Regions from separate parts of the Streptomyces roseirectus genome, predicted to be linked through region 2. Evidence: riboswitches for the same ligand, from Rfam matches in the RefSeq annotation. Region 2 holds a riboswitch; the other holds the start of a gene.

Region 1 (15,346 bases), 1.5 Mb from region 2:
CCGCGGAGGCGCTGATCACCGGCCGCGTCGGCTCCCGGGAGTCTTGGGAACGGCGCCTGGCGATGGGCCAGAAGTGGGGCGACCTGGTCTTCATCCCGCACAACGAGGGCTGGGTACTGGATGACGACGACGTACCCCAGTGGTACACCGACGGCCCCCCGCCCCGCTTCGAGGACGAGTGGCACCCCTCGGACCGCCTCTTCGCCCCCATGTACACCCCGGCATCCCCCGGAGGTACCTGTGGAGAACTCATCGGCGTCCTGTCGGTGGACCGCCCGCGCAACGGACGGCTGCCCGGCGCCTGGGGCCGCGAAGCCCTTCAGATGTACGCCTTCCAGGCGGCCATAGCGGTCAGCAACGCCCGCCTGCGCTCCAACATCCAGCGCGCGCTGGTCCGCCTGGAACGCGAGCAGCAGGCCCTGCGCGCGAGCGAGGAGTCCTTCCGCGCGGCTTTCGAGTTCGCCCCCTCGGGCATGGCCATCGCCGAGATGGGCGGCGAGCAGCACGGCCGAATACTGCGGACCAACGACGCCCTGTGCCGCCTGCTGGGCCGTCCCGCCTCCGCGATGCGCCGCTACGCCTTCTCGGACCTGGTCCACCCGGAGGACATCGGTACCCTCCTGCGTACCTCCGCGGAGGGAGGCCGCGCGGAGGTACGCCTCTGCCGCCGGGACGGCACCTACCTCTGGGTCTCACTCCGTAACTCCGTGGTGGCGGACGCCGCCGACGGGCCCCGCTTCCTCCTCACCCACATCGAGGACATAGAGGACCGCAAGCGCCGCGAGCTCCAGCTCGCCCACCGCGCCTCCCACGACTCCCTGACGGGCCTGCCCAACTCCGCCGAACTGCGCGCCCGCCTCTCCGCGCGCCTGTGCCGCCGTCCGCAGTCCACCCACCCGGCCGCCGTCGACGCGATGGACCACACGTACGGCCCCGGCGCCCACGACGCCAACGGCCACGGCTTCGACTTCCACCCGGTGCGCACCGCCCCGTACGACGGGTACGACCACGTCCACGTCGTCGCCCCCGAGGAGAGCGCCCGCGACGACGGGACGAAGGGCCTCGCCGTCCTCTTCTGCGACCTCGACGGCTTCAAGTCGATCAACGACCGGTTCGGGCACAACGCGGGCGACGCGGTCCTCATCGAGGTCGCCCGGCGCCTCGGCAACGCCGTCCGCGACGGCGACACGGTCGCGCGGCTCGGCGGCGACGAGTTCGTGATCCTCGCCGACGGCCTCGGCCGCGCCGACGCCACCGACCTCGCCGTCCGGCTGCGCAACGAGATCATCCAGCCGATCCGCGCCGAGGACCGGGCCGTCCGGGTCGGCGCCAGTTTCGGCATCGGATGGGCACAGTGCGGCATGACGGCGGACGAGGTGTTGAAGTCCGCTGACGAGCGGATGTACGTCGAGAAACGATCTCGTCCCAAACAGCACCGGCGCGCGGGCTGAGCCGCAGGTCAGCGGGTTCGAGGGGCCGGAGTCACCCGTTCGGCCCCGGCGGAGCGGGTAGGCTCGCTCTTCTCACCACCTTTGTAGACGGCCCCGCACCTGTTGAGGAGTTCGAGGGATGACGCCCGGCAACAACGGCGCGAGCACGCCGGAGGACGACGATCCGTTCGGCTACCTCTACGAGGACGGACAGGCCCGGGGAGCGCAGCCGCCGTCCGGGGGCTACGGCTACCCGAACTCGGTGAACCGCGTCCGCGCGGTCGGCGACCGCCGCCCGGCGGGCCAGCAGCAGACGGCCGCGTACGGCCAGCCGCCCCAGCAGTACGGCCAGCCGCAGTACGGCGCCCCCCAGCAGCAGACGGCCCCCTACGGCCAGGTCCCCCAGCAGCAGGGCGCCTACGGCCCGCCCCCGGGCGCCCCGCAGCAGCCCTCGCGCTCCGGCAACCGGGGCGGCGGCGGCCGTGGCCCCAACACCAAGGGCCTCCTCATCGGCGCCGTCGCCGTCGTCGTGGCGGTCGTCGTCGGCATCGTCGTCGCGGTGTCCCTCGGCGACAAGAAGGACGACGAGGCGGGCGGCGGCACGACGCCCACCCCGCAGGCGTCCACCTCACAGAGCGCTTCGCCCAGCGACTCCGGCAACAGCCCGTCGGCCCAGAGTGAGCTGCCCCCGCCGACCGACGCGAAGGCGATGAAGCTGGAGGGCGGCGCGACCACCGCGTCGGACATAAAGGGCTCGAAGTCGGGGACGTACGTCACGGGCCTCAACGCCCAGGGCGCCTCGGTCACGTGGACGGTCAACGGCATCCCGGCGGACGGGACTTACACCGTCTTCGCCATCTTCAACGTGATCGGCGAGAAGCAGGAGATGACCCTCTCGATCAACGGCAAGCCCTTCGGCAGCAAGATGAACTTCAGCGACTTCACCGGCGCCAAGGACCCCGCCCAGGCATGGGCCGAGACCTACGCCTGGCCGACGCTGACCAAGGGCACCAACACCATCTCCATCTCCTGCCAGCAGGGCGACAAGTGCAACGTCCTGCTCGACCAACTGGAGCTGAAGAAGGGCGCCGTGAAGGACTAGGCCGCGTTGACCTCTCCCCGGACGACGACCCGGCCCACCCACTCCTCGTAGGCCCCCCGGTCGAACTCCCCGGCCCCCGGCGCGAGGACGGTCGCCATCGACAGGGCGAGGGCGCGGGACAGCCGCTCGGGCCAAGGGAGTTGGTGGGTGAGGCCCGAGAGGAGGCCGGCGGTGGTGGAGTCGCCGGCGCCGGTGGGGTTGCCGTGGAGGCGGGTGGGCGGGGTGGCGCGCCAGCGGCCTTCCGGGGTGAGGGCGAGCAGGCCCTCGGGCCCGAGGGAGGCGATGATCGAGCGGGCGCCGCGCCTGCGGGCGTCCCGGACGGCCGTCAACGGGTCGTGGGAGCCGGTGAGTTCGGCGAGTTCGTCGACGTTCGGCGTGATCAGGTCGGGGCGGGCCGCGACCCCCCGGCGCAGGGGTTCACCGCTCGTGTCGAGCAGGACGGGGACACCCGCCGCGCGCGCCGCCCGCACCAGCCCCGCGTACGCGCCGACCGGCACGCCCTGCGGGAGGCTGCCGCACAGGGCCACCGCCGAGGCGGAGGCGAGGAGCCCGTCGTACACCTCCAGGAACGCGTTCCACTCCGCCGGTGTGACGACCGGGCCCGGTTCGTTGAGCTGAGTCGTGTCACCGGTGCGGGTGTCGACGACGGCGACGGTCCTGCGCGTGGTCCCCGAGATCGGGACCAGCGCGTCGACGACCCCCGGAACCCTGGTGAGTTGGTCCTGGACGACCTTCCCCGTCACGCCGCCCGCGAAGCCCGTCGCCGTCACCTCGTGGCCGAGGGCGGCGAGGACGCGGGCGACGTTCAGGCCCTTGCCACCCGGTCGTTCGAGGACGTCCGTGACGCGGTGGGTGGTGTGCGGGCGCAGTCCGCTCACCCGGTAGGTGATGTCGAGAGCGGTGTTGAGCGTGACCGTGAGGATCACCTGCCTCGACCTCCCCCTTCGTCGGCGCTCCTGACGTGCTTCCAAAGGTCAGATCATGCCAAAGAGACGGGGCCCCGCCCAGCCCGCGGGTGAGTGACAGCCGCTCGGCTCACGCCAGTTGGAGGGGTTTTACCCAACTGCCCTGCCTCATCACGCCCTTGAGGTCGAAGTTCTGGTCCAGGACGAGGACGTCCGCGAACTTGCCGGGCTCCAGGGAACCGATCTCGTCCCAACGGCCCAGCAGGCGGGCCGGGTTGACGCACAGCGCCTGGACGGCGTCCTCGACCGTGATGCCGTCGACGGTCACCGCCCGCTTGAACGCGCGGTCCAGCGTCAGCGTCGAGCCCGCGATCGCGCCGCCCTCCGTCAACCGTGCGACGCCGCCTGCGACGTCGACCTCCAGCGGGCCCAGCAGGTATCGGCCGTCGCCGATGCCGGCCGCGTCCATCGCGTCCGTGATGAACGCGACGCGCTCCGCGCCGGCCAGCCGGAACGCCAACTCCAGTGCCGCCGGGTGGAGATGGGTGCCGTCGTTGATCAACTCGACGGTCACGCGGGGGTCTTCGAGGAGCGCGGCGACCGGTCCCGGCGCTCGGTGGCCCAGCGGGGGCATCGCGTTGAACAGGTGCGTCGCCACCGTCGCGCCCGCCTCGATCGCCTCCCTCGTCTGCTCGTACGTCGCGTCCGTGTGGCCGATCGCGGCGATCACCCCGTGCTCGACGAGGAGCCTCACCGAGTCGATGCCGCCCGGGAGTTCGGTGGCCAGGGTGACCATCCTGGCCTGCCCGCGCGCCGCGTCGATCAGCTTCCGGACGTCCGCCGGGTCCGGATGCCGCAGCAGCGCCTCGGAGTGGGCGCCCTTGCGGCACGGCGAGATGAACGGGCCCTCGAAGTGGATGCCGGCGATCTCCCCGTCCTCGGCGAACTCGCTGAGTACGCCCGCCTGTCGGGTGAGGACGTCCATGTCGTCCGTCACCGTCGAGGCGACGAGGGTCGTCGTGCCGTGGGTGCGGTGCGTGTGCAGCGCCTTGCGCACGGCCTCGGGGCCGCCGGAGAACGAGGCTCCGCCTCCGCCGTGGTTGTGCAGGTCGACGAAGCCGGGGATGAGGTAGTGGCCGGTGAGGTCGAGGCGCCGGGCGTCCGGCGGGGGAGCGGCGGTGATGCGCGCGCCGTGCACGGCGAGGTCCTGAACGCCGGTTCCCGAGGGGAGGACCACCTGTGCGCCGGTGAGGACCGTCGACTCTGCTGCCATCACGGCGTTTCCTCCATGCCGTCCGTCTTCCTCAGAAGATCCCATGCCATCAGGCCCGCTCCCAGGCAGCCTGCCGTGTCGCCCAGGGCCGCCGGGGTGATCTTGGGCAGGTGTTGGAACGTCACCCGCCGGCTGACAGCCTCGCGCAGGGGGGTGAAGAGGGTGTCGCCCGCTTCCGCGAGGCCGCCGCCGATCACGATCGTCGCGGGGTCCAGGAGGGTGATCGCGGTCATGAGGCCGTCGGCCAGCGCGGTGATCGCCCGGTGCCAGACCTCCCGGGCCCGCTCGTCGCCCGCGTCCACCGCCTTCGCGCAGTCGGCGGCGTCGCCGCCCCCGGACACCCGCGCCCAGGCTTCGGAGACGGCCGCCGCCGAGGCGTACCGCTCCAGGCAGCCGTGTTGGCCGCAGGGGCAGGGGAGGCCGTCGGGGCGGACGACGACGTGGCCGATCTCGCCGGCGGAGCCGTGGGCGCCGGGCTCGATGCCGGCGGGGGTGCCGAGCGCGCCGGCGATACCGGTGCCGAGGGCGAGGAAGAGGAAGCGGGGGGTGTCGCGGGCGGCGCCGAGCCGCCCTTCCGCGAGGCCGCCCGTGCGGACGTCGTGCCCGAGCGCGGCCGGCGCGCCGACACGGTCCGCGAGCAGCGCCCGCAGGGGAGCGTCGCGCCAGCCGAGGTTCGCGGCGTAGACGGCGACCCCGTGGGGTTCGTCGATGATGCCGGGGACGGCGAGACCGGCGGCCAGCGCGGGCCCGCCGAGGTGCTGGACGCCGTACGCGCGCAGGTCGTCCGCGAAACCGAGGATCCCCTCGATCACCGCCTCGGGCCCCCGCTCGCGCGCCGTGGGCCTGCGATCGCGGTGCAGCAGCGCGCCGTCCGCGCCGACGAGGGCGCCCTTCATCGCGGTGCCGCCCACGTCGAGGGCGATGACATGTCTCACGGTGACAGTGTGGCCGAGGACCCGGAAGAGGTCTAGTCCACTCAGGTGGTGTAGACCTTGATCCGACTATCGGACAACTTGCATGGAGTGGACACCGGTGACACACAGGGGCTGGGTCGGGGCTGTGGCCGCGTTGGGCTTGACGGTGACGGTCGGAGGGTGCGGCGTCCTCGGCGGCGACTCGGATCACGTCACCCTCAGACTCGTCGCCGCGGACTACGGCGACAGCGCGGCCAACAGCTCCAAGGTGTACTGGGCGAACCTCGTCAAGGCGTACGAGAAGGAGCACCCCGACGTCGACGTCCAGGTCAGCGTGTACTCCTGGAACGACGTCGACCGCGAGGTCAAGGAGATGGTCGACGCCGGGGACGCGCCCGACATGGCCCAGATCGGCTCCTACGCCGACTACGCCGCCAAGGGACTCCTCTACCAGGCCAGCGACCTGCTCTCCATCTCCACGCAGGCCGACTTCGTCTCCCAGCTCGCGAACGCGGGCAAGGTGCGCGGGCAGCAGTACGGGATGCCCTTCGCCGCGTCCACCCGTCTCCTCTTCTACAACAAGGCGCTCTTCTCGTCCGCCGGGATCGCCGAGGCGCCCACCACCTGGGACGAACTCGCCGCCGACGCCGCCAAGTTGAAGCGGGCCGGGGTCGACTACCCGTACGCGCTGCCCCTCGGGCCCGAGGAGGCGCAGGCCGAGACGATGCAGTGGATGCTCAGCGGCGGCGGGGGGTACACCTCGACGGCCGGGACCTACAGCCTCGACTCCACCGAGAACGTCCACACCTTCACCTGGCTCAAGGACGAACTCGTCGACAAGGGGCTGACGGGGCCCGTCGCGCCCGGCAAGCTCAACCGGGCGCAGGCGTTCTCCGCGTTCGCCGCCGGCGACGTCGGCATGCTCATCGGGCACCCCTCGCTCATGAAGGCCGCCCGCGACAAGGGCGTCTCCTACGGGATGGTCCCCATGCCGTCCAAGGGGGGTGCCCGGACGCTCACGATGGGTGTCGCCGACTGGATGACGGCCTTCCGCCGGCACGGGCACCGGGACGAGATCGGCCGCTTCCTAGACTTCGTCTACGACCGGGACAACGTGCTCACCTTCTCCCGCACGTACGACCTGCTGCCGGTGACCTCCTCCGCGTCCCAGGTCATGTCCACGGCCGCCGAGGACCGCGAGCTGGAACCGTTCCTCGCGCAGCTGCCGCTCTCCGAGCTGTATCCCGTGGGGCGGACGTCCTGGGCGAGTGTCGCGGCGACGGTCAAACAGGGCATCGGTGCAGCGGTGGCCTCCGGCGGAAACCCCGCCACGGTCCTGCGGAAGCTGGAAACCGACGCCATGTCCGCCGACAACGCCGCGTCCTGACCGCCCGCTACCCTCCCCCTCATGCCGGACAACCCCCTCACCCCCCGCGAACTCGACATCCTCGCCCTCGAACGCCGCCCCTTCCCCGGCCCCGGCGCCAAAGAACGCGCCATCCGAGAAGAACTCGGCCTGTCCCCCGTCCACTACTACCAACTCCTCAACGCCCTCCTCGACGACACGCGTGCGCTGGCGGAAGACCCGGTGACGATCAACCGCCTCCGCCGGGTCCGGGAGAGCCGACGGGAGGAGCGGTAGGGGGTGGGGGGTTCGGCAGGTATCCGGTCCGCAGGCCGGTGGGGGCTGATCGCGCAGTTCCCCGCGCCCCTGAAAAGACGACACCGAACCCGGCATGGAAAGCGAAACGGAGTTCTCCGGACGCAGCCTTGGGAGGCGCGGTGCCGGTAAGGGGCGCGGGGCTGTACCGATCTGCGGCTCCGCTGCGGGGCGCGACCAGCCATGACGGTGCCGCACCCGCAGTCTTTTAGGGGCGCGGGGCTGTACCGATCTGCGGCTCCGCCGCGGGGCGCGACCAGCCACGACGGCGCCGCACCCGTAGTCCTTTAGGGGCGCGGGGAACTGCGCGAACGGCCCCCACGCGCCCGCGCTCGCCGACGAACCCCAGGCACCTCCCACGAATCGCGCCCCACCCACCCCCGCGCACGACCCTCTATCGTCAACTCCATGGGTACCCACCTCACCCCCACAGCCCGGACCGCCCTGGACGCCATCCGTACGCACCCGTCCCGCTCCCTCCTCGCCTTCGACTTCGACGGCACGCTCGCACCCATCGTGGAGAACCCGGAGAACTCACGCCCGTACCCGGGAGCCGTGGACGCGCTGAAGGTGCTGGCGGATCGCGGCGCGAGGATCGCCGTGATCACGGGCCGGCCGGCCGAAGTGGCCGTGAAGTACGGGGAGTTCGAGGACGTCACGGGGATGACGGTGCTGGGGCATTACGGTGCCGAACGCTGGGACCAGGGAACGGGGCAGATCACCGCCCCGCCCCCACCCCCCGCCTTGGACGACGTCCGCCGAGAACTCCCCGGCGTCCTGGGCGAAGCCGACGCGTGGGTGGAGGAGAAGGGGAGGGCGGTAGCGGTACACACGCGGCGCGCGAAGAACCCACAGGCCCTCTGGGAAGCCCTGAACCCCCCGATCACCGACCTCGCCACCCGCCACGGCCTGATCGTCGAACCGGGCCGACTGGTCCTGGAGATCCGCCCGGCGGGCATGGACAAGGGCGCGGCCCTGACAACCCTGGCCGAGGAGACCGGAGCCGAGGCGATCCTCTACGCGGGCGACGACCTGGGCGACATCCCCGCCTTCGACGCCGTCACGACCCTCCGCGAGACCACAGGCACCCCCGGCCTCCTCATCTGCAGCGGCAGCAAGGAGGTCACGGCCCTCACGACCCGCGCGGACCTGACCGTAGACGGCCCCGCCGGCGTCGTCCGACTCCTGAATCAGCTGGTCAACGAGTTGAGCTGATCCAGGAACCACTGGGTCGGCGGGAGCGCGGTGGCCGCCGCCGCGAGGCGCTTCGTGCGTTCGGCCCGTTCCTCGCGGGGCATGGAGAGCGCTTCGTGGAGGGCGTCGGCGGTCTCCAGGACGTCGTACGGGTTGACGGTGATCGCGTCGTCCCGCAGCTCCCCGTACGCCCCCGCCTCCCGCGAGAGCACCAGCGCGCAGCCGTCGTCGGAGACGACCGGGACCTCCTTGGCGACGAGGTTCATGCCGTCGCGGATGGGGTTGACGAGGGCGACGTCGGCGAGGCGGTACGCCGCGAGGGAGCGGGCGAAGTCGTCCTTGAGATGGAGGAGTACGGGGGTCCACGTGGCCGTGCCGTACACGGAGTTGATCTCGTCGGCGACGCGCTGGACCTCGTCCATGTAATCCCGGTACACCTTGAGGTCCTGCCGGGAGGGATACGCGAAGGCCACGTGGACGACGCGGTCGTGCCACTCGGGGCGCGTGTCGAGCAGGTGCCGGTACGCCAGGAGTCCCCGGACGATGTTCTTCGACAGCTCCGTGCGGTCGACCCGGACGATCGTGAGGCGGCCGTCCCCGATCTCCTCCCGGAGTGAGGCGATCCGGTCGCGGACGTCGGGCTGGTCGGCGCGGTCACGCAGGAAGTCGGCGTCGGCCCCTAGGGGATGGATGCCGATACCCGTAGTACCCGTGCCGTCGGGACAGCAGGCGGTGAAGGCGTCGGCCCAGCGCTGCGTGAGGAAACCGAGGCGGTCGGCGGCGAGCAGGCTGGTCAGGAGCTGCGTGCGGATGTCGTTCGGGAGCAGCGCGAAGTAGTCCGGCGGAGCCCACGGCGTGTGCGAGAAGTGCCCGATCCTCAGGTCGGGACGCAACGCCCGCAGCATCCCCGGGACCAGGCACAGGTGGTAATCCTGGACGAGTACCGCGGCCCCCTCCGCCGCCCCCTCCGCCAGCGCCTCCGCGAACGCCCGGTTGTACGCCTCGTACGACGCCCACTGCCGCCGGAACTCCCCGTCGAACACGGGCTCCAACGGCGTCTGGTACAGCATGTGATGAACGAACCAGAGCACGGAGTTCGCGATGCCGTTGTACGCGTCCGCGTGCACGTCGGCCGGAATGTCCAGCATCCGCGTCCCCGGCTCACCGACCCCGCGCCGCACGGCCTCCCGGTCCCCGTCCGACAACGCGCTGCACACCCACAGCGCCCCCGCGTCCGCGTCGATCGCCGAGAGCCCCGATACGACACCGCCCCCACCCCGCTTGGCGACCAGCGAGCCGTCCTCCCCCACCGAGTACGAGACGGGCCCCCGGTTGGAGGCAACCAGCACACGCGAAGCACCAAACGTCATACGCCTGAACCTAGCCACCCACCGCCCTGCTCAAACGTTCGGTCGCGGGGCGGGAGACGTCGTATACAGCGGCCTCGGGCGGGCCGGGACCGGGGTCAGGATCGGGGACGAGGCCAGGGGGAGTGGAGGTGGGCGGGACACTGACCCGCCCGCGCGGAGCGCTGCCGGCGTTCCGTGACGGCATCGGCCTCCCGTCAGCCCGCCAGCCTGTGCGGGCCGCTGACACGCTGCTCCTCTTGTGGGGCGTCGCCAGGCCGTGTGCCCGAGGGGTGCCGTCGTGCCCCCTCCTGCGGGGCGCCATCCGCCCGCAGCTCAGCCGGTTACCCCACCCGCCCGCGGTCCAGCCACCCACGCCACCCACGCCACCCGCCGATCACGCCACCTTCCGCCGCGCGTACTCCGCCACCTCCACCATCGGTGGCCGCTCCTCCGTGTCGACGGAGTACGTACGTGCCTCGAACCCGGTGTCGCCGCGTTCGAACTGGGTCAGGGAAGGGCGGATCAAGTGGCCTCGGGCGAGGCGGAGTTGGGCGGTGCGGTAGATCGCGGCGGACATGCGACCGAGGGCCTGCCCGTCCTGGTGGCGGTGTTTGCGGACGCCGATGTCGACCTGGGCGAGCGCGTCGAGGCCGACGAGGTGGAGGGCGTCGACGAGCATGCCGAGTTCGACGCCGTACCCGACGGGGAACGGCAGTTGTTCGAGGAGACTGCGCCGGGCCGCGTACTCACCGCCCAACGGCTGCACGAACCCGGCGAGTTGGGGCCAGTGCATGTTCAGCAGGGGCCGCGCCATCAGCTCGGTGACCCGGCCCCCCTGCCCGGCGGCCCCCGCGAGGGGCCGGTCGTACATGCCCTTGACGAGATCGACGTCCGGATCGGTCAGCAGCGGCCCGACGATCCCGGAGACGAAGTCGGAGGAGAAGTCGCGCAGGTCGGCGTCGACGAAGCAGACGATGTCGCCGGAGGTGACGAGGAGGGACCGCCACAGCACCTCGCCCTTGCCGGGGACGGCGGGCAGGCGCGGCAGGATCGCGTCCCGGTGGACGACCCGCGCCCCGGCGGACGCGGCGACCGCCGCCGTCCGGTCCGTGGACCCGGAGTCGACGACGACCAGCTCGTCGACGAGCGGCACCTGACGCATCAGGTCGTGCCGGATGACGGCGACGATGTCACCGACGGTCGCCTCCTCGTTCAGCGCCGGCAGGACCACGGAGACGGTCCGCCCCGAGGCCCGTTTCGCGGCCATGATCCGGTGCAGGGGGCGATCGGTCACCGACCAGGAGCGGGTGGCCAGCCAGCGCTCGACTTCTTCCAGCACAGTCAGCGGCTCCTCACTGTCACGGTCACACTGCCCAGTGTGATCCATCTCGCGGTTCGGACGACTATCTCAACTGTCGTGGCCTTCGGTTACAGTCTTGAACAACGCTGGTGACCATCGCATGTCGAGGGTCTCCCGCCGACCACCGCGTTCATAACTTCATACCGCTCATCCAGAGGGGCAGAGGGATACGGCCCGATGAAGCCCCGGCAACCCTCCAGCCGGTCTCGTGCGTGATCACGCCGCGAGGCTCCCGGCTAGGGAAGGTGCCAAATCCGTCTCACGGCGAGATGCGTCGTGAGGAAGATGAGGAGAAAGGGCCTCGCCTCCATGGCTGTGCAGACCATCGCGACCAGCAACGACACCGCTGACAACGCCGCCGAGAACGCCGCTGACACCCCCGTCGACCTCGGTCCCGCCCAAGCGCTGAGCTGCCGCGAGTGCGGCCACCGCGTCCCCCTCGGCCCCTCCTTCGCCTGCGAGGAGTGCTTCGGCCCCCTGGAGATCGCGTACGACTTCACCTCGTACGACACCGAGGAACTGCGCGCCCGCATCGAGTCCGGCCCCGCGAACATCTGGCGCTACGCCCCCCTCCTCCCCGTCCCGGCCGACGTCGCCGAGAAGCCGAACATCAACCCCGGCTGGACGAAACTCGTCAAGGCGGACAACCTCGCGGCCGCCCTCGGCGTCTCCCCGGGCAAGCTGTTCATCAAGGACGACTCCGGCAACCCCACCCACTCCTTCAAGGACCGCGTCGTCGCCCAGGCGCTGGAGGCGGCGCGCGCGTTCGGGTTCACCACCCTCTCCTGCTCCTCGACCGGCAACCTCGCCGGTGCCGTCGGCGCCGCCGCCGCCCGCGCGGGCCTGCGCTCGTGCGTGTTCATCCCGCACGACCTGGAGCAGGGCAAGGTCGTCATGGCCGCCGTGTACGGGGGCGAGCTGGTCGGCATCGAGGGCAACTACGACGACGTCAACCGCTTCTGCTCCGAGCTGATCGGCGACGCGGCGGGGGAGGGCTGGGGCTTCGTCAACGTCAACCTGCGGCCGTACTACGCCGAGGGGTCCAAGACGCTGGCGTACGAGATCTGCGAGCAGCTGGGCTGGGAGCTGCCCGACCAGATCGTCGTCCCGATCGCCTCCGGATCGCAGCTCACGAAGATCGACAAGGGGCTCCAGGAGCTGATCAAGCTGGGGCTCGTCGCGGACAAGCCGTACAAGATCTTCGGGGCGCAGGCGGAGGGGTGCAGCCCGGTGTCCGTCGCGTACAAGGCGGGGCACGACGTCGTACGGCCGCAGAAGCCGGACACCATCGCCAAGTCGCTGGCCATCGGGAACCCCGCGGACGGGCCGTACGTGCTCGACATCGCGCGGCGGACCGGGGGTGCGGTGGAGGACGTGACCGACGAGCAGATCGTCGACGCGATCAAGCTGCTCGCGCGGACGGAGGGGATCTTCGCGGAGACGGCGGGCGGGGTGACCGTCGGGGTCACGCGCAAGCTGATCGAGGCCGGGGTGCTGGATCCGTCCCTGACGACGGTCGTGCTGAACACCGGTGACGGCCTCAAGACGCTCGACGCGGTGGCCGGCACCGGCCTCACCGCGACCATCCGTCCGACCCTGGACTCCTTCCGAGAGGCTGGCCTCGCATGAGCGTCACTGTTCGTATCCCGACCATCCTCCGCACCTACACGGGCGGGCAGGCCGAGGTGAGCGCCGAGGGCGGGACCCTCGGGGAGGTCATCGCGGACCTGGAGAAGAACCACACGGGGATCTCGGCGCGGGTCCTGGACGACCAGGGGAAGCTGCGGCGGTTCGTCAACGTGTACGTCAACGACGACGACGTGCGGTTCGAGCAGGGGCTCGACACGGCGACCCCGGACGGCGCGGGCGTCTCGATCATCCCGGCGGTCGCGGGCGGCTGAGCCTTACCTCCAGTAACCCTCAGTAAGGTAAATTACCCACTGTTCATCGAATTGCCCCCTCCGCTCGGAAGCGGAGGGGGCAATTCTGTGTGATTGAACGCGGTAGGGTTGGGGAACCCGCTTCCGCTTCTCCTGTCGGCGGCCCTTGATTTCTGCCTTACACCCGACAAGAAGTAGCCAAAGTGTGCGCCTCTTGCGTGGCATTTACGGCATTTGTCCGGCCCGACTTGCCCTGAATTCTGGTGAATTCTCGCCACATTCCGGATCGTGTGCGTCCAGAATTCTCGTCCGATTGACCTGTTGCAGACGGCAGTTGGACAGATACATTCAGCCGCGGTCGACGCGTTCCGGCGCACGCCCCCAATCGACTGGGGGGTGAGGTCTGACCCGGATCCACGAAGTGTGGATCTGCGCAAGGGCCAGTAATAGGGGAGTTAGGCATGGCTCAGGGCACCGTCAAGTGGTTCAACGCGGAGAAGGGGTACGGCTTCATCGCGGTCGACGGTGGTGCGGACGTATTCGTCCACTACAGCGCCATTCAGATGGACGGCTACCGCACCCTCGAAGAGGGCCAGCGCGTCGAGTTCGAGATCTCACAGGGCCAGAAAGGCCCACAGGCCGATATGGTCCGCGTCACCGCCTGAACGAACATTCCACCAGGAGACCCGCATCTGTCCAGGGTGCGGGTCTTTTGGCATGTGCCGCCGCCGCACCCGAAGTCTGTTAGGGACGCGGGGCTGTACCGATCAGCGGCTCCGCCGCAGGGCGCGACCAGCCACAACGGCGCCGCACCCGTAGTCCTTCAGGGGCGCGGGGAACTGCGCGAACGGCCACGACGCACCCGCACCCGCCGACGAACCCCAGGCACCCCCACGATCCGCGCCCCACCCCCCTCCAGGACCTGATCCCACCCATACGGCCTTGCACTCTCAGGGGTCGAGTGCTAATCATTGGCGTTAGCACTCTCCGAGTGAGAGTGACAACGAAGGACCGAGTCGGTGAGGTTCACGGCGAGGGCGGGGCAAGGAACCGCTGAGCCAGGAACCGTCCGTCGCGGGCGCGGGCGCGGTCCACTGCGGTACTCACCCCCAGTCCTGGAGGGACCACTTCACATGGCCAAGATCATCGCGTTCGACGAGGAGGCGCGGCGCGGCCTTGAGCGCGGTATGAACCAGCTCGCCGACGCCGTCAAGGTCACCCTCGGCCCCAAGGGCCGCAACGTCGTCCTTGAGAAGAAGTGGGGCGCCCCCACGATCACCAACGATGGTGTCTCCATCGCCAAGGAGATCGAGCTGGAGGACCCGTACGAGAAGATCGGCGCCGAGCTGGTCAAGGAAGTCGCGAAGAAGACGGACGACGTCGCCGGTGACGGCACGACGACCGCGACGGTCCTGGCCCAGGCCCTGGTCCGCGAGGGCCTTCGCAACGTCGCCGCGGGTGCCAACCCGATGGCCCTGAAGCGCGGCATCGAGAAGGCCGTCGAGGCCGTCTCCGGCGCCCTCCTGGAGCAGGCGAAGGACGTCGAGACCAAGGAGCAGATCGCCTCCACGGCCTCCATCTCCGCCGCCGACACGCAGATCGGCGAGCTGATCGCCGAGGCGATGGACAAGGTCGGCAAGGAAGGCGTCATCACCGTCGAGGAGTCCCAGACCTTCGGTCTGGAGCTGGAGCTCACGGAGGGTATGCGCTTCGACAAGGGCTACATCTCCGCGTACTTCGCGACCGACATGGAGCGTATGGAGGCGTCCCTGGACGACCCGTACATCCTGATCGCGAACTCCAAGATCGGCTCCGTCAAGGACCTGCTCCCGCTCCTGGAGAAGGTCATGCAGTCGGGCAAGCCGCTGCTGATCATCGCCGAGGACGTCGAGGGCGAGGCCCTGTCGACCCTGGTCGTCAACAAGATCCGCGGCACGTTCAAGTCCGTCGCCGTCAAGGCCCCCGGCTTCGGCGACCGCCGCAAGGCGATGCTGAACGACATCGCGATCCTCACCGGCGGCGAGGTGATCTCCGAGGAGGTCGGCCTCAAGCTGGAGAACACCACCCTCGACCTGCTGGGCAAGGCCCGCAAGGTGGTCATCACCAAGGACGAGACGACGATCGTCGACGGCGCCGGCTCCTCGGAGCAGGTCGCGGGCCGGGTCAACCAGATCCGCGCCGAGATCGAGAACTCCGACTCGGACTACGACCGCGAGAAGCTCCAGGAGCGCCTGGCGAAGCTCGCGGGCGGCGTGGCCGTCATCAAGGCCGGTGCCGCG
Region 2 (15,346 bases):
ACCGGCGACAAGCGCGAGCACCACATCCTGGACCGCCCGCGCAACGCCCCGACGCGCACCGCGTTCGGCGTCGCCTGGATCACGATGTACATGATCGGTCTGGTCGGCGGTGGCAACGACCTGTGGGCCACCCACTTCCACCTGTCGATCAACGCGGTCACCTGGTTCGTCCGGATCGGCCTCTTCGTCGGCCCGGTCCTCGCGTTCATCGTCACCAAGCGGATCTGCCTCGGCCTCCAGCGCCGCGACAAGGACAAGGTGCTGCACGGCCGCGAGACCGGCACCATCAAGCGCCTGCCGCACGGTGAGTTCATCGAGATCCACGAGCCGCTGAGCCAGGAGCAGCTGCACACGCTGACCTCGCACGAGCAGTACGAGCCGGTCGCGATCGGCGCGTCCGTCGACGAGAACGGTGTCGAGCGCAAGGTGAAGGGCTCCGAGAAGCTCCGCGCCAAGCTCAGCGAGTCGTTCTACGGCGAGGACGGGCAGATCGCCAAGCCGACCGTCGAGGAGTACAAGGAGATCACGAGCGGCCACGGCCACCACTGATCCCATCCCGTAGGTAAGTCGCCACAGAAGGACCCCGTCCGATTCCCGGACGGGGTCCTTCGGCATGTGCGCGGGCTGGATAAGGTTGGGTGGAACTTTTCTGTACCACCACACCAAGACCTGGAGCGGCCGTATGAGCGCTGTGACCCCCGCTGGAGGCGACACCGCGGCGGGCCGTTCCTGGCCGCAGGTGCTGAACGCCCTGCTGTCCGGGCACGACCAGAGCGCCGACGCGACCGCCTGGGCGATGGACCGGATCATGCGCGGCGAGGCGACGGACGCGCAGATCGCCGGGTTCGTGGTGGCGCTGCGAGCCAAGGGCGAGACGGTCGAGGAGATCACCGGCGTCGTCCGCGCGATGTACGAGCACGCCAACACGATCGAGGTGTCCGGCCGCACGGTCGACATCGTCGGCACAGGCGGGGACGGCGCCAGGACGGTCAACATCTCCACCATGTCGGCGCTCGTCGTCGCCGGCACCGGCGCGAAGGTCGTCAAGCACGGCAACCGGGCGGCGTCCTCGTCCTCGGGCGCCTCGGACGTCCTGGAGAAGCTGGGCGTCAACCTCGAACTGACGCCCAGGCGGGTCGCCGAGGTCGCGGAGGAGGCGGGCATCACCTTCTGCTTCGCCGTCAAGTTCCATCCGGCGCTGCGTCATGTGGCCGCCGCGCGCGGGCAGTTGGGCATCCGCACGGTCTTCAACGCGCTGGGCCCCCTCACCAACCCGGCCCGTGTCACGTCCCAGGCGGTCGGGGTGGCCGACCCCCGCATGGCCCCCATGATCGCGGGCGTCCTCGCGGACCGGGGCAACTCCTCCCTGGTCTTCCGGGGCGACGACGGCCTCGACGAGCTGACGACGACGGCGACGTCCAGGGTCTGGATCGTCGGCGACGGCAAGGTGACGGAGGAACGCTTCGACCCGCGCGACGTGGGCATCGACCTCGTCCCCGTCGAGGCCCTGCGCGGCGGCGACCCCTCCTACAACGCCGAGGTAGCCCGCCGCCTCCTCACCGGCGAACAGGGCCCGATCCGCGACGCGGTCCTCCTGAACTCGGCGGCGGCCCTGGTAGCCCTGAACCCGGGCACGGGCACGCTGGCCGAACAACTGCGGGACGGCATGGCCCAGGCGGCGGAGTCGATCGACTCGGGCTCGGCGAGGGAGACGCTGGAACGCTGGGTGAGGGCGACGAACAAGTAGGGGCGGGATGCTGCCGAGGGGGGCAGGCGGTGCTGGAGGGTAGGCGGCGAAGCCGCCACCCTCCAGGGGCGCGGGGAACTGCGCGACCAGCCACAACGCACCCGCACCCGCACCCGCCACAGCTCTCCCCGAGCTATTAGGCATCCCGCGATCCGGACAGAACTTGCGCCCCCGCGATCACCTCATCTACTTTCTGAACCAGGTCATGAGTGACAGTCATGAGGCCCCGGCCGACTGTCCGGCAACCCTCCGTCCGTGGCGGGGTGCCCCGGGTGAAGACCAGGCCGTGGGCAGCAAGGCCCTCGGCAAGCGCGGACCCTCCTGAGACCGGGGGTCCTGGTCGTCGAGGAGGCCCCATATGTCCGTCACCACGCTCGCCCGCACCGAGGTCGCGCACGCCCCCTTGGACGTCCTGGGCGCGGACGTCACCGTCCCCCTGGTCACCGGCGGCGAGATCACCTACGCGGCCCTCGACTACGCCGCGAGCGCCCCGGCGCTGAAGCGGGTCTGGGACGACGTCGCCGCGTACGCCCCGTACTACGGCAGCGTCCACCGCGGCGCCGGCTACCTCTCCCAGCTCTCCACGGACCTCTTCGAAGCCGCCCGAGGGACGGTCGCGGAGTTCCTGGACTGCCGCGCGGACGACGAGCTGATCTTCACCCGCTCGACGACGGACTCCCTGAACCTGCTGGCCCGCGCGGTCCCCGCCGGCTGCCAGGTGTACGTGTTCGAGACGGAGCACCACGCCTCCCTGCTCCCGTGGCAGCACACGGACGTCACTTACTTGGACGCCCCCCGCACCCCGGCGGACGCGGTCGCCACCCTGGCCCGCGCCCTGGAGTCCCGCGACACCACCGCCCCCGCCCTGGTCTGCGTGACCGGCGCCTCCAACGTCACCGGCGAGCTGTGGCCGGTCCGCGACCTCGCGGCGACGGCCCACGCGCACGGCGCCCGCATCGTCCTGGACGCCGCCCAGCTCGCCCCCCACCACCCGGTGTCCGTGCGGGACCTGGACGTCGACTGGGTCGCCTTCTCCGGCCACAAGCTGTACGCCCCGTTCGGCGCGGGCGTCCTCGCGGGCCGCACGGACTGGCTGCACGCCGCCCAGCCGTACCTCGCGGGCGGCGGCGCGAGCCGGAAGGTGAGCCGCGCGGCGGACGGCTCCGTCGAGGTCGAGTGGCACGAGAACGCGGCGCGGCACGAGGCCGGTTCCCCGAACGTGATCGGCGCCTACGCGATCGCCTCGGCGTGCAAGGCGCTGACGGAGGCCGGCTTCGACACGCTGGTGGCCCGTGAGCGGCACCTGATCGACAAGGTCCGCGCGGGCCTGGCGGACGTCCCCGAGGTCCGCGTCCTGTCCCTGTTCGGCGACGACGCCCCGCGCGTCGGCGTCCTGTCCTTCGTCGTCGACGGCTGGAACAGCTCCCACTTCGCCGCCGCCCTGTCCGCCGAGTACGGCATCGGCGTGCGGGACGGCCTGTTCTGCGCCCACCCGCTGGTCCACCACCTGCTGGGCGCCACCGCGCCGGCGGCGGGGGAGTGCGGCGAGGCGACGTCCCTGAACGCGATCCGGGTGAGCTTCGGCGCGGGCACCCCGGACGAGCACGTCGAGCGGTTCGTCACGGCCGTGCGTGAACTGGTCACGCAGGGCGCGAAGTTGACGTACCGGACGGAGAACGGCCGCTGCGTGCCGGTCTCTTGAGACGGCCTAGGAGTCGAGGCCGATCGCGAACGCGGCCTCCAGGTCGTGCTGCGAGTACGTCCGGAACGCGACGTGCGTGTCCGTCGCCTCGACGCCGGGGATCTTGCTGATCCGGCCGGGGATGACGTCGGCCAGGTCCTCGTGCTCGCGCACCCGGACCATCGCGACCAGGTCGTACGTCCCCGTGACGGAGAAGACCTCGCTGACGCTCTCCAGGGAGGCGATCTCCTCGGCGATCTCCGGAATCCGGTCCACGCTGGTCTTGATCAGGACGATCGCGGTGATCACGGCTGGTTCTCTCCCTCGGCGACGGGTGAAGCGGCGGCCCCAACTGTAGTCGTACGGGTGAATCGCGCCCACGCGTACAGGAACCCGAGCGTGAATCCGACGACATGCGCGAGGTAGGCGACACCGGGCCCTGCGGAGGCGCGGCCGGCTGCGATCCACTGGAGGGCGGCCCAGAACGGCAGGACCAGCCAGGCGGGGAAACGCAGGGGGAGGAAGAAGAGGAACGGCAGGAGACTGGTGACACGGGCGCGGGGGAAGAGGTAGAGGAAGGCCCCGAGGACGGCCGAGATCGCGCCGGACGCCCCCACGAGGGACTGCGCGGAGGTGGCGTTGGCGGCGGCGTACCCCAGGAGGGCGAGGCAGCCGCAGCCGAGGTGGAAGAGCGTGAACTCGACGCGGCCCATGCGTTCCTCGGTCATCGCGCCGAAGACGTGGAGGAAGAGCATGTTGCCGAGCAGATGGACCCACCCGCCGTGCACGAACAGCGCGGTCAGCGGCGTGAGCGCGGCCCGCGCCGAGCCCTCGAAGAGCTCGACGGGGACGACGCCCCAGCGGTGGAAGTACGCCGTCTGAGCGGCGCGCAGCGCCTCGCCGGAGCCGTACGCGGGGCTGAGGCCCGACGCCGGGCCGAGGACGAAGACCGCGCAGCACAGCGCGATCAGCCCGTAGGTCACCGGCGCGGCCGGGCGCCACTTCTCGATCATGGCTACAGAGCATGGCGTAACCGAACGAAGCGGCCGATATCGCCTCGCCGTCGTGGACAGGCGGGCGGCGAGTCCCCGCCAGGCCGTAGGGTTACCGCCACACGCACCGGGGCACGCCCCCGGCGCACGGCCCAGAAAAGGAGCGGACGGTTCCGATGACGGTTACCCTGCCGACCGCCACCACCCGGTGGCGCTGCACCCTCTGCGGAAACCTCACCCGGTTCGACGTGACCCGCTCCTCGAAGGTCGTCGAGTACGTCCACCTCGACCTGGCCGGAGAGCCGAAGGTCGAGGAGCGCGAGGTGGTCAGTGAGACCATCGAGTCGGTGCGCTGCCGCTGGTGCAACGCAGTCGATCAGGTGGAACTCGTGGACAGGCCGGGCGCCGACTCCTGAGAGGGAGCGGCCCCGCACGGCAAGTGGGGTGTGACGGATGGCGGAGACCACGGGCGAGCCGGGCGACGGCGCCGCCGAGGTGCTCGACCGCCCCCTGCCCGACGGGGTGCGCCGCAGAGTCGTCCAGATCGTGTCGGACGGCTTCGGCGGGCTGACCCTCGGCGAGCTGCCCGCGCAACTGCGGCAGTACGCCCGGTTCGCACCGAACCGCCGGGCCAAGTTCGCCGGGAACGCGATGGCCTCCGCCCTGGAGACCGACGCCCTGTTCCGGCAGCGCATCGGCGAGAAGCTGCGCGAGGCCCAGCCGGAGCTGACCGGCGCCCTCGACTCCGGCTCCCCGCCCCCCGCCGCCGACCCGCTGGACGTCGCGGCGGCGGCCTACGTGCTGCGCCCCACCGGCTGGGTCAAGCTGGTCACCGCGGCCGGCGAGGAGGCCCAGCGCGCCGACGCCGAACGCGCCGACGAGGAGAGCCGGGCCGAACTGGAGCGGCTGCGCGAGGAGTTGGCGCACGCCCAGGGCCAGGTCAGGACCGAGACCGAGCGGCTGCGCCAGGAACTCGACACCGTCCGGCGGGAGTCGGAGTCCCTGCACCGCAAACTCCGCTCCGCCCTCAGCGACGTCAAGCGTGGCGAGGCCGCCCTGCGCAAGCTCCAGGGCGAGATCGAGGCCGTCCGCGCCGAGGGGCAGGCCCAGGTGTCCGCCGCCGAGAGCGAGACCCGGCGCGTGAAGGGGCGGCTCGGCGAGGTCGAGGCCGCCCTTGAGGCCAGCCGGCGCGCCGCCCGCGAGGGCCGCAGCGTCGAGGACATGCGCGTGCGCCTGCTGCTCGACACGGTCCTCGAAGCCGCCCAGGGGCTGCGCCGCGAACTCGCGCTGCCGCCGGTGTCGGTGCGGCCCGCCGAGACCGTCGACGCCGTCGAACCGGGCCGGATGACGCCGAAGGACATCGCCGCGCGCGCCCTGTCGGAGCACGATCCGGCCATTCTCGATCAGTTGCTCGCGCTGCCGCAGGCGCATCTCGTCGTCGACGGCTACAACGTGACCAAGACCGGCTATCCGCAGATGCCGCTGGAGAAACAGCGGCTGCGGCTGCTCGGCCAGCTCTCCGGGCTCGCCGCGCAGACCGGGGCCGAGGTGACCTGCGTCTTCGACGGCGCCGAACTCGCCGCCCCGGTCCTGCTCGCACCGCCGCGCGGTGTGCGCGTCCTGTTCTCGAAACCCGGCGTCACGGCCGACGAACTGATCCGGCAACTCGTGCGCGCCGAACCGCCGGGCAGACCCGTCATCGTCGCCTCCACCGACCGCGAGGTGGCCGACGGGGTCGCCAAGGCCGGGGCGCGGCCGGTGGCTTCGGCGATGCTGCTGAAGCGGCTGTCCTGAGCACGTACCTCTACGGACGGTCAACCGGGCGTCACCGCGCGTCGGTTGAATGCAAATTATGCGTTGCGCGACCGCTTTTTCGCGCCACAGGATTTGAACTGATCACAGTCGGGTCACTAGGGTCTCGGTTCGAACCTCCGCGCGCGTGCTCGATCAACTGTGCGGGGTGATCGGTCAAGAGAAGGAGTCCGTCTCCGTGGCGTCCCACCGTCGGCCCAAGCCGCCGTCCCGCACCCGCGTGACTCTGCTGACCACCGCGGCCGCGGCCGCCGTCGCCTTCAGCGCGAACTCCGCCAACGCGGCGCCGAGCGAGAAGCCGACCAAGGACGAGGTCAAGTCGAAGGTCGACAAGCTCTACGAAGAGGCGGAGCAGGCCACCGAGGCCATGAACGGCGCCGAGGAGAAGGCGGGGAAGCTCCAGAAGGAGATCTCCACCATCCAGGACAACGTCGCCCGTGGCCAGGACGAGCTGAACCAGCTGCGCGACTCCATAGGTCTGGCGGCCGCCGCCCAGTACCGCACCGGCACCATCGACTCCTCCGTGCAGCTCTTCCTCTCGTCCGACCCGGACAGCTTCCTGGACCGCGCCTCCACGCAGGACCAGCTCAGCGCCCAGCAGGTCGAGGCGCTGAAGAAGATCCAGGAGAAGCAGCGCCAGCTCGCCCAGCAGCGCGCCGAGGCGTCCGCGAAGCTCGCCGACCTCTCCTCCACGCGCGCCCAGCTCGCCAAGAAGAAGAAGGAAGTCCAGGGCAAGCTCGCCGACGCGCAGAAGCTGCTCAACTCCCTCACCGCCGCCGAGAAGGCCGCCCTCGCCGAGCAGGACAACCGCGCCAGCCGCGACGCCGGCGAGCGCGTCGACCTCGGCAACGTCGGCTCCGCCTCCGGCCGCGCGGGCGCCGCGTTCGCCGCCGCCCAGACCCAGCTCGGCAAGCCGTACTCCTACGGCGCCACCGGCACGGCCACCTACGACTGCTCCGGCCTCACCTCCTGGGCCTACGCCCAGGCCGGTATCACCATCCCGCGCACCTCCGAGTCCCAGGCGAACATCGGCACGCGCATCTACAACGTCAACGACCTGCGCGTCGGTGACCTGGTGTTCTTCTTCAACGACCTGCACCACGTCGCGCTGTACGCGGGCAACGAGACCGTCATCCACGCGCCGCGCACCGGGACGGTCGTCCGCTACGAGTCGATGAGCACCATCGGCGGGCCGTTCATGTTCGGCGTCCGCGTCTGAGGCGACACACCCCGTTGCCGGGTCCCCCCGAACGAGTGGATTACCGGCCCCCGCGCTGACCCTCCGTCCCGCCCATGACCTGCGTGTGGGCCGGGGCGTCACCGTCCGTGTCCGTCCCGGGTCGTTGGCCGCCCCCTGCCCACGGGGCTACTGTCTGCCGCGTTTCCTCGTCCGTCAGCGGAAGGAGTGCGGCTTCCCGTGGGGTCCCATCGCAGCGTTGTACCGGCGTCCGGGTTCAACAGGGGGGCGGGTGCGGCGCTGTGCGCCCTCTCCGCCGCCGCGGCGGCGCTCGGCGTCGTCCCCGCCCACGCCGCGCCCTCCGGGGAGACGCGCGCCGAGGTCGACCGGCTCTACACCGAGGCCGAACAGGCCACCGAAGCCTTCAACAAGGCCGGTGAGCGGGCCAAGGACCTCCGCCGCGAGGTGAGCGGGGCGCAGGACGCCATCGCCGAGCAGCAGGAGCGGATCAACGCCATGCGGGAGAGGCTGGGGGCGCTCGCGGGGGCGCAGTACCGGGCCGGGGGGCTCGATCCGTCCATCGCGCTCCTCTTCTCCGACGACCCCGACGAATACCTCGACAAGGCCGCCACCCTCGACCGGCTCACCGTCCACCAGGCCGGGAAGCTGCGGGAACTCCAGGAAGCCATGCGGGAGTTGGCCCAGGAGCGGACCGAGGCCGCCGGGAAGCTGAGCGAGCTGGAGAAGAGCCGGCAGGCCGTCGCCCGGCACAAGCGGACCGTCGAGCGGAAACTCGCGCGGGCCCGGGAACTGCTCAACTCGCTGTCCCCCGCCGAACGGGCCGACTACGACCGGGCGTCCCGGTCCGGACGGGACGACATGCCGTTCCTCGGCGGCGGCGAGGCGTCCTCCGCGCGGGCCGCGGCCGCCGTCGCCGCCGCGCGGTCCGCTCTCGGGCGGCCCTACGTGTGGGGGGCCAGCGGGCCGACCGGGTTCGACTGCTCCGGGCTCATGCAGTGGTCCTACGGGCAGGCCGGGGTCTCGCTGCCCCGGACGTCGCAGGCGCAGGCGCACGCCGGGCGGCGGGTGCCGCTGTCGCAGGCCCGGCCCGGGGACATCGTCACGTACCGGTCCGACGCGAGCCATGTCGGGATGTACGTGGGGAACGGGCAGGTGATCCACGCGCCGTATCCGGGGGCGCCGGTGCGGTACGACCCGGTGGGCATGATGCCGGTCTCCTCCGTCACGCGGCCCTGAGAGGCCCTGAAGAGGGGGTGTGCTCCGGCGCTCACCCCCTTCTTGCCCGTTCCCCGTACGATCGTCTGGATGGCTGGTGATCGGAGGCGGGTGCGCGGGTCGGGGGTCATAGCCCTGTGCCTGCTCGCCGTCTCGCTGGTGGGGTGCGGGCCCGGCTCCCGGCGGGACACGACCCGCGACGAGGTGCAGGTCGCCCTGGACCGGCGGGCCGCCGTCGTGCTCGGGCGGGAGGGGGCCACCTACGACGTGCCGCTCGCGCAGTGGTCGTACCGGCTCACGTCCGTCGACGCCGAGGGGGACCGCGCCACCGCCGACGCACGGCTCAGCTACCGGCTGCGGGGGTACGACTCGGTGCCGGTGACGACCTCGCGGGTGGTGCGGCTGGCCCGGGACGAGGGCGGGGTCTGGTCCGTCGTCTCGGAGGAGCCCGAGGAGGGCGCGGGGGAGCAGTTGTGGGACCAGGGGCGGGTGAGCGTGGTGCGGGGGGCGCGGAGCCTGGTGATGGGAGTGGGGCAGCCCCTCGACCGGCTCCGGGACTTCGCCGACCTCGCCGACCGGGCCGTCCCCGCGGTCTCCGAGGCGTGGGGGACGGGGTGGGCGCGGCGCGTCGTCGTGGTGGTGCCGGGGTCCTTGCGGGGGATGGCGGAGCTGCTGGGGGCGTCCGTCGACTCGTACCGGGGGATAGCCGCCGTCACCACCGGCGAGACCGGCGGGCGGGCGCCGGCCGACCGGATCGTCGTCAACCCCGAGGCGTACGCGATGCTCGGCTCCGTCGGCCGGCAGGTCGTCCTCACGCACGAGACCACCCACGTCGCCACCCGCGCGCACACCAACGCCGCGACGCCCCTGTGGTTGTCCGAGGGGTACGCGGACTGGGTCGGTTACCGGACCACCTCGCGTACGCCCGCCGAGGCGGCTCCCGAACTTCAGACCGCCGTCACCGAGGGTCGGCTGCCTGCCGCGCTGCCCACCGACGCGGACTTCTCCTTCGGCGCCGATGCCACTCGGTTGGCCCAGGCGTACGAGGGTGGGTGGCTGGCGTGCCGTCTCATCGCCGAGCGTTGGGGGGAGGACCGGCTCGATGCCTTCTACAAGGCCGTCGGGGCGCACGGGAAGCGGGAGGGGGCTGTGGAGGGGGCGCTGGGGAGGGTGTTGGGGGTGTCGTCGGGGGAGTTCACGGAGCAGTGGCGGGCGTATGTGAAGGAGGAGTTGGCGGGGTGAGGGGGGAGGTTCACCCCTCCAGTTCCGCCAGTGCCTCCCGCAGCCAACCCCGTTCCGCCTCCCCCGTCGCCCGTGCCACCCGTAGCATCCCCGCCCGGAACAGGTCCCCGCTGTCCTCGGCCCGTACGGGCACCTCGCCCTCGTAGAAGAAGCTGCTCGGTGTCTCCAGGAAGTCCAGCCGGCGACGCAGGACCGCCGCCTGTTCCCGGGGGTCCGGCAGGTGTCGCAGGAACGCCAGCAGTGTGTTGAAGCGGACGCCGTCGGAGATCTCCACGTCCTTGGGGCGCCGCAGCCGTTCCGTCAGCGCAGCCCGGCCGGTGGCGGTGAGGGACAGCACCCGGCGCGGTGCCGCACTCACGCCGTCCTCGGTCCGCTGGTCGAGTTTCCCGGCGGCGACGAGGCGGTTGATCGCGGGGTAGAGGGCGCCGTCGCTGACGGGCCGGACGTGTCCGCTCAGCGCTCGGATGCGTTCCTTCAACTCGTAGCCGTGCAGCGGCTGTTCGGCGAGGAATCCGAGGATCGACAGCTCCAGCATGGCGCTCCCTTGTGAACGGCGACGCGCTCATGCTACCTCTAAACGAGCTATCTCTAATCGAGGTAGATCTGAAGGGCGGCCCCGTACAGAGGAGACCCGTGACCACCCACCGCGCCCAGCTCATCACCCTCGCCCGCCCCCTCTACCTCTCCCTCCTCGCCTCCGTCCTCTCCGGCCTCGTCAACACCCTCTGGGTCGCCCCGCTCGGCCCCTCCGCCGTCGCCGCCGTCGCGGTCGCGACGACCACCGAGAACGTGCTGCTCGGCGTCGCCCTCGTCTTCTCGTCCGGGACGACGGTGCTGCTCGCGCGGGCGAGAGGCGAGCGGGATCCGGTGGCCGCCGGGGCGGCCGTCCGTGGGGGATGGGTGCTGTTCGCCCTGGTCACGCCCGTGGTCGCCGGGGGCGGGTATCTCCTCCGGGAGCCGCTGGCCCGGCTGCTGACGGGCGGTGAGGCGCCGCTCGTCGCCCAGTACTTCGCGGTGTCCCTGCCGGGGCTGGCCGTCTTCTACGCGCAGAACCTCGTCGACGGCGTCCTCAAGGGGACGGGCGACACCAAGACCCCGATGCGGCTGGCGCTCCTCACCAACGGGCTGATCCTCGTGGCGGATCCGGTACTGATCGGCGCGTACGGGGTGCGGGGCGCCGCCGTCTCGACCGTGCTGTGCCGGTGCGTGGCCCTGGGGGCCGGGGTGGCCGTCCTGCGGCGTCGCGGGGTCCCCACCGGGAAAGGGACCCCCGACGCGGCCCGGCGCGTGCTGGCCGTCGGACTGCCGATGGCCCTCGACTTCACCGTCCGCCAGGGCGGCGGGCTCGTGCTCGTCGCGATCGTCGCGCGGATCGGGGTGACGGCGGTGGCTGCGTACGGGATCGCGTACAAGGTGCTCTACCTCGCGACGATGGCCTTCTACGCCGTCCGCCAGGCCGCGGTCATCCACACCGCGTACACGGGCGGCGAGACCCGGACGATCGCGCGAGCCGCCGCGGGCCTCGCGGCAGGCGTGGGCATCGTGGCCGCCGGGGTGTTCGCCGCGGGCGCGCCCTGGATCATGGCCGCGTTCGGAGCGGGCGACGACGTCACGGCGGACGGGGTCCTGTTCCTGCGCTGCGTCGGGCCGTACCTCGTCCTGATGGGCGCAGTGATCGCCCTGGGCGGGGTGTTCGAGGGCAGCGGGGGAGGGGTGGCGGGGGTGACCGTGGCCGGGACGGCGGTACAACTGCCGCTGGCGTACGGGCTGTCGGGGTTCGGGCTGGCCGGGGTCTGTGCGGCGATGGCGGTTTCCATGGGGGTGCAGGGAGCGGCGCTGGTCAGGAAGGGGTGGTCGAGCGGGTCGGCCGGGGCGGGGATCTGGGGCGGGCGGAGGTGGAGCGCCGTGGGCGGGCGCAGGGGGTGACGGCGGTGAGGGGGAGGGCGTTGCGGGTGAGCAGAAGGGCGGCGCGGACAGCGACTCAGCCCCCGTCCCCCGGTCGCGCTGGAACCCCGCGAACGCCCCCGGCGTCATCAGCGCGAGCCCGGCCGCGAGGACGGCCACCGTCGCCGCTGGCCGGCAGGAGGGCTGGTCACACCTTCAGCAGCACGCCCGTCGGACGGGGACACCGGGCGCCGGCGACGGCGGTCACCGTCACCTCGTTCCGCGCGTAGGCCGTCGGCCCCAGTAACGGCACCCCCACGACCACACCCACGCCCCACGCCGAGCAGCAGCACCAGCGTGGCGAGGTCGGGGACGGGGCGGGCGCGGGTCTTCGTGGCCCTCTCCCCGCGCGGGCCCCGCCGCGTGCCTCCGCCTCCTCGCACCCCCGCCCCTGCCTGCGGCGTTCCCCCCCGCCCCTTACACCCCCCACCCCGCCCGTCCGTTACAGTCGGCCGGGATGGACAAGACCCTCATTGTGACCAACGACTTTCCGCCCCGCCCCGGCGGTATCCAGGCGTTCCTGCACAACATGGCGTTGCGGCTCGACCCGGCGAGCCTTGTCGTCTACGCGTCCACCTGGAAGCGCACGCGTGAGGGGGTCGAGGCGACGGCGGCGTTCGACGCCGAGCAGCCCTTCACGGTCGTCAGGGACCGGACGACGATGTTGTTGCCGACGCCGGGGGCTACTCGGCGGGCGGTGTCGTTGTTGAGGGAGCACGGGTGTACGTCGGTGTGGTTCGGGGCGGCGGCGCCGTTGGGGCTGATGGCGCCGGCGTTGCGGAGGGCCGGGGCGCGGAGGCTGGTCGCGACGACTCATGGGCATGAGGCGGGGTGGGCCCAGCTTCCGGCGGCGCGGAGTCTGTTGCGGCGGATCGGTGAATCGACGGACACGCTCACGTATTTGGGGGAGTACACGCGTTCTCGTATCGCCGGTGCGCTGACGCCCGAGGCTGCCGCGAGGATGGTCCAGCTTCCGCCGGGTGTCGACGAGAAGACGTTCCACCCGGGGTCGGGCGGCGCGGAGGTCCGTGCGCGGCTGGGGCTCACGGACCGCCCGGTGGTGGTGTGCGTGTCGCGGCTGGTCCCGCGCAAGGGCCAGGACACGCTGATCCGCGCGATGCCGAGGATCCTGCGGGCCGAGCCGGACGCCGTCCTGCTGATCGTCGGCGGCGGCCCCTACGCGGACGACCTGCGCAAGCTCGCGGCGGAGACCGGCGTCGCGGACGCCGTCCGCTTCACCGGCGCCGTCCCCTGGGGCGAACTCCCCGCCCACTACGGCGCCGGCGATGTCTTCGCGATGCCCTGCCGGACGAGGCGCGGCGGCCTGGACGTCGAGGGCCTGGGCATCGTCTACCTGGAGGCGTCGGCGACGGGGCTGCCGGTGGTGGCGGGCGACTCGGGCGGCGCGCCGGACGCCGTCCTGGACGGCGAGACCGGCTGGGTCGTGCGCGGCGAGTCGGTGGAGGAGACGGCCGAGCGGATCGTGGTGCTGCTGGGCGACGCGGACCTGAGGAGACGGATGGGGGAGCGGGGACGCCGTTGGGTGGAGGAAAAATGGCGCTGGGACCTCTTGGCGGAAACTTTGAGATCCACCCTGCGCGCATAGGACCTACCCCCTAGGGCCTGTCGTCAAATTCCCGTCTGCCGGGCGGGGTCTGGCACGCGCATCTGCGGCGTTGTCGTCGGTTGCCGACGCTCCGCGTCGCCGCCCTCCTCCGCCTTGCAGCTGCACGCACCAGACCCCGCCCGGCCCGCCCTGCGGGCGGACGACGGGAATTTGACGACAGGCCCTAGCCGGAACCCGGGCCTCCGCCCATGCTCCGCATATGACAGGAAATCTGACGCAACGTCAGCTCAGTAGACGCCAGATCCTCGGCATGGCCGCCCTCCAGACGGCCGCCACTCTCGGTCTCACCCGGATCTCCCTCGCGTCGGCCCACGCCGAAGAGCCCGAGCCCGTCGACAACTCCCCGGCGATCGTGGTCGGTTCGGGCTACGGCGGAGCGGTCGCCGCCCTCAGGCTCGCCCAGGCCGGCATCCGCACCCTCGTCCTCGAAATGGGCCGCGCCTGGAACACGGCCGGCCCCGACGGCAAGGTCTTCTGCACCACCGCGAGCCCCGACAAGCGGTCCATGTGGTTCCGCGCCCGCACCGAGGCCCCCCTCGCCTCGTTCCTGTGGCTGGACGTGGTGAACAGGGACATCACCCCCTACCCCGGCGTCCTGGACCGCGTGCGGTTCGCGAACATGTCGGTGTACGTGGGCAGAGGAGTCGGCGGCGGCTCCCTGGTCAACGGCTCGATGGCCGTCACCCCCCTCCGCTCCTACTTCGCCGAGCAGTTCCCGACGGTCGACGCGACGGAGATGTACGGCACCTACTTCCCGCGCGCCCGCGCGATGCTCGGCGTCAACTCCATCGACCCGGCGTGGTTCGAGTCGACGGACTGGTACCGGTTCACCCGCACCGCGCGCAAGGCCGCCCAACGAACGGGCCTGCGGACGACGTTCGTCCCCAGCGTCTACGACTTCGCGTACATGCGGAAGGAGGCGGCGGGCACGGTGCCGAGGTCGGCGCTGGGCCAGGAAGTCATCTACGGCAACAACCACGGCAAGCGCAGCCTCGACAAGACCTACCTCGCCGCGGCGCTCGGCACCGGCAACGTCACCCTCCACACCATGGAGAAGGTCACCGCCATCAGCCGCGCGAGCGACGGGAGTTGGGTCCTGGAGACCGGCCGCCTCGACGACACCGGCACGGTCGTCGAGACGAAACAGTACGGCTGTGCCTACCTGTTCCTCGGCGGCGGCAGCCTCGGCACCACCGAACTCCTCGTCAGGGCACGCCAGTCGGGCACGCTCCCGGCGCTGGACGCGAGCGTCGGCGCGGGCTGGGGACCCAACGGCAACGTCATGCTGGGCCGCGCCAACCACCTGTGGGACACGACCGGCGCCGACCAGTCGACGATGCCGGTCATGGGCATCGACGACTGGGCCAACCCCGACAACCCCGTCTTCGCCGAAATGGCCCCGCTGCCCACGGGGTTGGAGAACTGGGTGAGCCTCTACCTGGCCATCACCAAGAACCCCGAACGCGCGACGCTCTCGTACGACAACGGTTCGCTGAGCCTGAGTTGGAGCGCCGCCCAGAGCGCGGTCTCCGTCGCGATGGCGAAGAAGCTGTTCGACCGGATCAACGCGGCCAACTCGACGATCTACCGCTACGACCTGTTCGGCACGCCCAGCAAGGTCTTCGCCGACGACTTCTGCTACCACCCGCTGGGCGGCTGCGTGTTGGGGAAGGCGACCGACGACTACGGGAGGGTGAAGGGGTATTCACGGCTGTACGTCACTGACAGCTCGCTCGTGCCCGGCAACATCGGCGTGAACCCGTTCGTCACGATCACCGCGCTCGCGGAGAGAACGATGGCGCGGGTCCTCGTGGAGGACACCGCGCCATGAACCGCCGCGCCATGAACGGCCCTGAAAAACAGGGCTACTTCGCGTACAGGGCCTCGA

Evidence for each region. Region 2 has a riboswitch for S-adenosylmethionine ahead of IAG44_RS29470 (aminotransferase class V-fold PLP-dependent enzyme). Riboswitches for the same ligand answer to the same signal wherever they lie in the genome.
Region 1: another riboswitch for S-adenosylmethionine. It lies ahead of thrC (threonine synthase); the one in region 2 lies ahead of IAG44_RS29470 (aminotransferase class V-fold PLP-dependent enzyme).

Annotation. Positions count from the first base shown of each region.
Region 1 covers NZ_CP060828.1:5,339,912-5,355,257, forward strand. Annotated here, with positions in the region: gene cdgB (diguanylate cyclase CdgB) at 1-1,451, shown strand, start outside; gene IAG44_RS22680 (carbohydrate-binding protein) at 1,570-2,532, shown strand; gene IAG44_RS22685 (1-phosphofructokinase family hexose kinase) at 2,529-3,458, opposite strand; gene nagA (N-acetylglucosamine-6-phosphate deacetylase) at 3,568-4,710, opposite strand; gene IAG44_RS22695 (ROK family protein) at 4,710-5,645, opposite strand; gene IAG44_RS22700 (extracellular solute-binding protein) at 5,743-7,011, shown strand; gene IAG44_RS22705 (DUF3263 domain-containing protein) at 7,033-7,266, shown strand; gene otsB (trehalose-phosphatase) at 7,693-8,499, shown strand; gene IAG44_RS22715 (alpha,alpha-trehalose-phosphate synthase (UDP-forming)) at 8,475-9,848, opposite strand; gene IAG44_RS22720 (glucosyl-3-phosphoglycerate synthase) at 10,222-11,166, opposite strand; SAM riboswitch class I at 11,332-11,479, shown strand; gene thrC (threonine synthase) at 11,497-12,816, shown strand; gene IAG44_RS22730 (MoaD/ThiS family protein) at 12,813-13,088, shown strand; gene IAG44_RS22735 (cold-shock protein) at 13,529-13,732, shown strand; gene groL (chaperonin GroEL) at 14,201-15,346, shown strand, end outside.
Region 2 covers NZ_CP060828.1:6,869,815-6,885,160, forward strand. Annotated here, with positions in the region: gene qcrB (cytochrome bc1 complex cytochrome b subunit) at 1-549, shown strand, start outside; gene trpD (anthranilate phosphoribosyltransferase) at 683-1,747, shown strand; SAM riboswitch class IV at 1,949-2,065, shown strand; gene IAG44_RS29470 (aminotransferase class V-fold PLP-dependent enzyme) at 2,106-3,449, shown strand; gene IAG44_RS29475 (Lrp/AsnC family transcriptional regulator) at 3,456-3,737, opposite strand; gene IAG44_RS29480 (rhomboid family intramembrane serine protease) at 3,734-4,441, opposite strand; gene IAG44_RS29485 (hypothetical protein) at 4,597-4,836, shown strand; gene IAG44_RS29490 (NYN domain-containing protein) at 4,874-6,214, shown strand; gene IAG44_RS29495 (C40 family peptidase) at 6,411-7,451, shown strand; gene IAG44_RS29500 (C40 family peptidase) at 7,650-8,666, shown strand; gene IAG44_RS29505 (hypothetical protein) at 8,736-9,887, shown strand; gene IAG44_RS29510 (PadR family transcriptional regulator) at 9,898-10,422, opposite strand; gene IAG44_RS29515 (MATE family efflux transporter) at 10,521-11,813, shown strand; gene IAG44_RS29520 (glycosyltransferase family 4 protein) at 12,289-13,437, shown strand; gene IAG44_RS29525 (GMC oxidoreductase) at 13,658-15,289, shown strand; gene IAG44_RS29530 (AMP-dependent synthetase/ligase) at 15,324-15,346, opposite strand, start outside.